DNA from 2 places in the Peribacillus sp. JNUCC41 genome. Region 1 is predicted to be linked to the other one. Evidence: a T-box and tRNA genes for the amino acid it is inferred to sense, from the RefSeq annotation. Region 1 holds a T-box; the other holds one or more tRNA genes.
The links. A T-box is a leader RNA that pairs with one kind of tRNA and senses whether it is charged. The one in region 1 lies ahead of proS (proline--tRNA ligase), so its partner is inferred to be a tRNA-Pro.
Positions count from the first base shown of each region.

Region 2: it has a tRNA-Pro gene. The T-box ahead of proS (proline--tRNA ligase) is inferred to sense a tRNA for this amino acid. The anticodon was not compared.

Region 1 covers NZ_CP062163.1:1,010,388-1,013,649, forward strand. Annotated here, with positions in the region: gene JNUCC41_RS05000 (hypothetical protein) at 1-37, opposite strand, end outside; gene proS (proline--tRNA ligase) at 541-1,977, opposite strand; T-box leader at 2,041-2,258, opposite strand; gene JNUCC41_RS05010 (GNAT family N-acetyltransferase) at 2,385-2,834, opposite strand.
Region 2 covers NZ_CP062163.1:1,908,936-1,912,197, forward strand. Annotated here, with positions in the region: rRNA gene JNUCC41_RS09435 (23S ribosomal RNA) at 1-1,079, shown strand, start outside; rRNA gene rrf (5S ribosomal RNA) at 1,144-1,259, shown strand; tRNA gene JNUCC41_RS09445 (tRNA-Val) at 1,270-1,345, shown strand; tRNA gene JNUCC41_RS09450 (tRNA-Thr) at 1,357-1,432, shown strand; tRNA gene JNUCC41_RS09455 (tRNA-Lys) at 1,475-1,550, shown strand; tRNA gene JNUCC41_RS09460 (tRNA-Leu) at 1,560-1,641, shown strand; tRNA gene JNUCC41_RS09465 (tRNA-Gly) at 1,647-1,721, shown strand; tRNA gene JNUCC41_RS09470 (tRNA-Leu) at 1,734-1,822, shown strand; tRNA gene JNUCC41_RS09475 (tRNA-Arg) at 1,838-1,914, shown strand; tRNA gene JNUCC41_RS09480 (tRNA-Pro) at 1,924-2,000, shown strand; tRNA gene JNUCC41_RS09485 (tRNA-Ala) at 2,012-2,087, shown strand; rRNA gene JNUCC41_RS09490 (16S ribosomal RNA) at 2,246-3,262, shown strand, end outside.

The DNA of each region.
Region 1 (3,262 bases):
TCAAATGTGAAATTGGCTGCTTTTTCATTACTGTCATGAGGCCACCTCGGCCGCCAGACCAGTGAGTTCGTAAATCTCTACCTCTACAATGAACAGAGCGCTTCCAATTAAACTCTCATGTTTATTTCTATTTATTACTATAAATAAACACCCCTTAAGAATTATAATTTAAACTGTTTAAGTTTTAATGAATCATAGGACTTTTCACGAAGATAATCATTTCCCCCATTACGCTCACCATCAATACCCTAAAAACGGCTCTGCCCGCTTTAACTTTAACATAATATTCCAATTAGAAATCCTTTATTCTAAAAAAATTGACACAAGAAGATCGCCTTCATTGACGACCTTCTTGTGTCAATTCTTCTTGAACTATCCTGCCCCGATAGTTACATAAGAAAAGGAGCTGCTGATCAGCTCCTGATAATGAAGTAAAGCACCATTTAGTTCTATAAGAAAAGCGAATCTTCTTCCAGAATCGTGCTAAAATATGATCTTAGTCTTAAAATCAATTAATTCCTCTTTCACGAAAGCCCTAGATTAGTAAGCACGAGCAAACCAAACCGTATGTTTTGCTTCTTTACCACAATGAAGGCATGTGTGCTTTGTTGTCGGTGGGTTAAATGGAATGTTTCTTGTTGTGAATTTTGTTTTTTCTTTTACATTTTCTTCACAAGCATCCTCTCCGCACCAACCAGCTAATATCCAACCAGGAATTGTTCCATTTTGTTCGGATTCTGCTAGATGTTGTTTTAACTGTTCGATTGTATCGATATGTGTGTGTGAATTCTCCGCACGGAAAGCTTTTGCTTTTTCAAATAGACGAGTTTGCATTGTTTCAAGTTCTTTTTTAATGTTTTCAACAATTGATTCTAAAGGTACGGAAACTTTCTCCTCTTCATCACGTGCTTTCATTAAACCTTGATTATTTTCTAAATCACGTGGACCAAGTTCAATACGTACAGGTACACCTTTTAACTCCCATTCATTAAATTTATAGCCTGGTGATTGATCAGAATCATCAAGACGAACGCGAATTCCTTTCGCTTTTAAAGCTGCAAAGATTTCATCTAATTTCTCCATAATTGCATGGTTCTTTTTCCATGGACCAACTGGAATCAAAACAACTTGAGTCGGTGCTATTTTTGGTGGTAAAACAAGACCTTGTTCATCGCCATGAACCATGATGACCGAACCAATTAAACGTGTGGACGTACCCCAAGATGTTGTATGAACATATGCGTGTTTATTTTCTTTATTTAAATATTTTATATCAAATGCTTCCGCAAATTTTGTACCTAAGTAGTGTGAGGTACCTGCTTGTACGGCTTTTCCATCTTTCATCATCGCTTCAATGGAGAATGTATCAATCGCACCAGCAAAGCGTTCTAATGGTGTCTTTTGCCCATCATAAACTGGAATCGCAAGTAATCCTTCTACGACTTCTTTATAAATAGTTAACATTTGCATTGTTTCCTTACGCGCATCTTCTTGATCCACATGAGCAGTATGACCTTCTTGCCATAAAAATTCAGAGGTACGGATGAATGGAAGGGTTTTCTTTTCCCAACGGAATACATTTGCCCATTGATTAATTAAAACTGGAAGATCTCGATAACTTTTAATCCAGTTTGAATACAAATGTCCAATCATTGTTTCTGAAGTTGGACGCAGTGCTAAACGTTCTTCTAATTTCTCTCCTGCCGCTTCTGTTACCCAAGGAAGCTCTGGTGAGAATCCTTCAATATGATCCTTTTCCTTTTCGAAGAAGGATTCTGGAATTAACATTGGGAAGTATGCATTGCGATGACCGGTTTCTTTAAACCGTTTATCCATCTCTTCTTGAATATGTTCCCATAATTCATAGCCATCTGGCTTAAATGCAATACAACCGCGAACTGGGGTGTAATCCATTAAATCAGCTTTTTGAATCGTATCAATATACCATTTTGAAAAATCGTCTGTTTTTTGTGACATCGTCTTTTCCTCCTGAGTAAATGAAATAACTTTAAAAAATAAAAAAAGCATAAAGAGTCCTTAAAAAAGGACGTCTTTACGCTAATAGACGTGGTACCACCTTAGTTCGACATTAATAATGAATATTAAGTCCTCTAAACGTTTGTAACGAAACGACTCGGTTAATTTTTAGCTAACATCTCCGTGGTAGGGTTCAATAAGAAGGGGTGATATAGCTTTCAGCCAAGGCTATATTTTCTGTTTCACAATCCTTATTTACTTGATCACATCATTGATTACATATTTATAAATTAATATATCAATTTGCTAAAAGTTATTCAATTATTAAACCTAGAAATCCAATTTTCTTTAAAGACAGCTCCGAAGCTAAAGTACCCGTTAGTTTAAGTGTTATACTTCACAAATCATTAAAAAATATTTAATTCTAGAAATTCATCAGTTTCCATAAAACCAAACTTCTTATACACTGGTCTACCCATTTTTGAAGCCCCAAGCCATATTTGTGAAATACCTGAAATCTTAACTTCATCAACTAATTTAGTTAACAGCTTTGTTGCGATTCCTTGTCCACGATAATTTTCATTAGTATACATATTTGTGATATATGCCTTTTTTCCAGTCTTATTGGTGTAACAAGGTGGAAATTCATAAAAAATTACTGCACCACAAGCTATAATTTCTTCATTATCTTCCACTAGCCATTGAATTAAAGTACCATCACTTAGTTTATTTTTAAAGAAAACATATAGGTCTCTATCAATATCTATATTAGGTTCTATCCCCTCATCAACTAATTGCTTTTTTCTTAACTCGACCAATTTATCAATATCATCGATATTTGCTTTACGATATTTCAACTTCTCACAACTCCTTTTATAAAATTACAACTGACCAGCCCCATAGCATAATTAATTCTCATCATTTTACCATTGATTCTTATTAAACTAAACTGCCATTAAGTTATTTACTAACCTGCCCCCATAGTTGCATAAGAATAAGCTTTCTTAAAGACAGCTCCGATCTTCAGCTAACGCACCCGTTACTTTAAGTGCTACACTTCACAATCTGCTTCGTTAATCAAACCAAAAAAGGCGATACCTTTAAAGAATCGCACTCATTTAGACTAGTCAAATATATTCTTGATTAAGCGAATCATTATTCTTGGTATAAACAATAAGATGTTCCAAACTAATTCAAATAAGATTGAATCTCGAATTTCAATAAGTATGTCTTTAAAAATGCCGCCCTGACCATTCTTTTTCTCTTTCCTGATTTTCATCTTCTA
Region 2 (3,262 bases), 900 kb from region 1:
AGGGGCTGACACCTGCCCGGTGCTGGAAGGTTAAGGGGAGAGGTTAGCGCAAGCGAAGCTTTGAACCGAAGCCCCAGTAAACGGCGGCCGTAACTATAACGGTCCTAAGGTAGCGAAATTCCTTGTCGGGTAAGTTCCGACCCGCACGAAAGGTGTAACGATCTGGGCACTGTCTCAACGAGAGACTCGGTGAAATTATAGTACCTGTGAAGATGCAGGTTACCCGCGACAGGACGGAAAGACCCCGTGGAGCTTTACTGCAGCCTGATATTGAATTTTGGTACAGCTTGTACAGGATAGGTAGGAGCCTGAGAAGCCGGAGCGCTAGCTTCGGTGGAGGCGTTGGTGGGATACTACCCTGGCTGTATTGAAATTCTAACCCGCGCCCCTTATCGGGGTGGGAGACAGTGTCAGGTGGGCAGTTTGACTGGGGCGGTCGCCTCCTAAAGAGTAACGGAGGCGCCCAAAGGTTCCCTCAGAATGGTTGGAAATCATTCGTAGAGTGTAAAGGCACAAGGGAGCTTGACTGCGAGACCTACAAGTCGAGCAGGGACGAAAGTCGGGCTTAGTGATCCGGTGGTTCCGCATGGAAGGGCCATCGCTCAACGGATAAAAGCTACCCCGGGGATAACAGGCTTATCTCCCCCAAGAGTCCACATCGACGGGGAGGTTTGGCACCTCGATGTCGGCTCATCGCATCCTGGGGCTGTAGTCGGTCCCAAGGGTTGGGCTGTTCGCCCATTAAAGCGGTACGCGAGCTGGGTTCAGAACGTCGTGAGACAGTTCGGTCCCTATCCGTCGCGGGCGCAGGAAATTTGAGAGGAGCTGTCCTTAGTACGAGAGGACCGGGATGGACGCACCGCTGGTGTACCAGTTGTCTTGCCAAAGGCATAGCTGGGTAGCTACGTGCGGACGGGATAAGTGCTGAAAGCATCTAAGCATGAAGCCCCCCTCAAGATGAGATTTCCCATGGCGCAAGCTAGTAAGATCCCTGAAAGATGATCAGGTTGATAGGTCAGAGGTGGAAGCGTGGCGACATGTGGAGCTGACTGATACTAATAGATCGAGGACTTAACCAACGCTTTTTAAAAAATGAAATACCTTCTTATTATCTAGTTTTGAAGGAACAACGTTCCTTTTATGTTTGGTGGCGATAGCGAAGAGGTCACACCCGTTCCCATTCCGAACACGGCAGTTAAGCTCTTCAGCGCCGATGGTAGTTGGGGGTTTCCCCCTGTGAGAGTAGGACGCCGCCAAGCAGTTATATATGGAGGATTAGCTCAGCTGGGAGAGCATCTGCCTTACAAGCAGAGGGTCGGCGGTTCGATCCCGTCATCCTCCACCATTTTTACACTTGCCGGTGTAGCTCAACTGGTAGAGCAACTGACTTGTAATCAGTAGGTTGGGGGTTCAAGTCCTCTTGCCGGCACCATTTTCATACAAGCTTGATATAGCATATATAAATAGTTTATATGAGCCATTAGCTCAGTTGGTAGAGCATCTGACTTTTAATCAGAGGGTCGAAGGTTCGAATCCTTCATGGCTCACCATTTTATTATGCGGGTGTGGCGGAATTGGCAGACGCACCAGACTTAGGATCTGGCGCCGCAAGGCGTGGGGGTTCAAGTCCCTTCACCCGCATGTTCGCGGAAGTAGTTCAGTGGTAGAATACAACCTTGCCAAGGTTGGGGTCGCGGGTTCGAATCCCGTCTTCCGCTCCACTATTTATTTATGCCGGGGTGGCGGAACTGGCAGACGCACAGGACTTAAAATCCTGCGGTAGGTGACTACCGTACCGGTTCGATTCCGGTCCTCGGCACCATCTTCATCTTAATATGCGCCCGTAGCTCAATTGGATAGAGCATCTGACTACGAATCAGAAGGTTGTAGGTTCGACTCCCGCCGGGCGCACCATATTTTTTTCGGGAAGTAGCTCAGCTTGGTAGAGCACTTGGTTTGGGACCAAGGGGTCGCAGGTTCGAATCCTGTCTTCCCGACCATGATTTTTTTTGGGGCCTTAGCTCAGCTGGGAGAGCGCCTGCCTTGCACGCAGGAGGTCAGCGGTTCGATCCCGCTAGGCTCCACCAAAAAAACTTGACAAGCCCATTTGGCTTTGATATGATAAGAAAGTTGATTCTTTAAGAAGAGTCAAATTGCTCTTTGAAAACTGAACAAAACAAAGCGCCAACGTTAAATTTTAAGTGAGCACACACTATTAAAAAAGCAAATGAGCAAGTCAAACATTTCTTCGGAGAGTTTGATCCTGGCTCAGGACGAACGCTGGCGGCGTGCCTAATACATGCAAGTCGAGCGAATCGACGGGAGCTTGCTCCCTGAGATTAGCGGCGGACGGGTGAGTAACACGTGGGCAACCTGCCTATAAGACTGGGATAACTTCGGGAAACCGGAGCTAATACCGGATACGTTCTTTTCTCGCATGAGAGAAGATGGAAAGACGGTTTACGCTGTCACTTATAGATGGGCCCGCGGCGCATTAGCTAGTTGGTGAGGTAATGGCTCACCAAGGCGACGATGCGTAGCCGACCTGAGAGGGTGATCGGCCACACTGGGACTGAGACACGGCCCAGACTCCTACGGGAGGCAGCAGTAGGGAATCTTCCGCAATGGACGAAAGTCTGACGGAGCAACGCCGCGTGAACGAAGAAGGCCTTCGGGTCGTAAAGTTCTGTTGTTAGGGAAGAACAAGTACCAGAGTAACTGCTGGTACCTTGACGGTACCTAACCAGAAAGCCACGGCTAACTACGTGCCAGCAGCCGCGGTAATACGTAGGTGGCAAGCGTTGTCCGGAATTATTGGGCGTAAAGCGCGCGCAGGTGGTTCCTTAAGTCTGATGTGAAAGCCCACGGCTCAACCGTGGAGGGTCATTGGAAACTGGGGGACTTGAGTGCAGAAGAGGAAAGTGGAATTCCAAGTGTAGCGGTGAAATGCGTAGAGATTTGGAGGAACACCAGTGGCGAAGGCGACTTTCTGGTCTGTAACTGACACTGAGGCGCGAAAGCGTGGGGAGCAAACAGGATTAGATACCCTGGTAGTCCACGCCGTAAACGATGAGTGCTAAGTGTTAGAGGGTTTCCGCCCTTTAGTGCTGCAGCTAACGCATTAAGCACTCCGCCTGGGGAGTACGGCCGCAAGGCTGAAACTCAAAGGAATTGACGGGGGCCCGCACAAGCGGTGGAGCATGTGGTTTAATTCGAAGCAACGCGAAGAACCTTACCAGGTCTTGACATCCTCTGACAACCC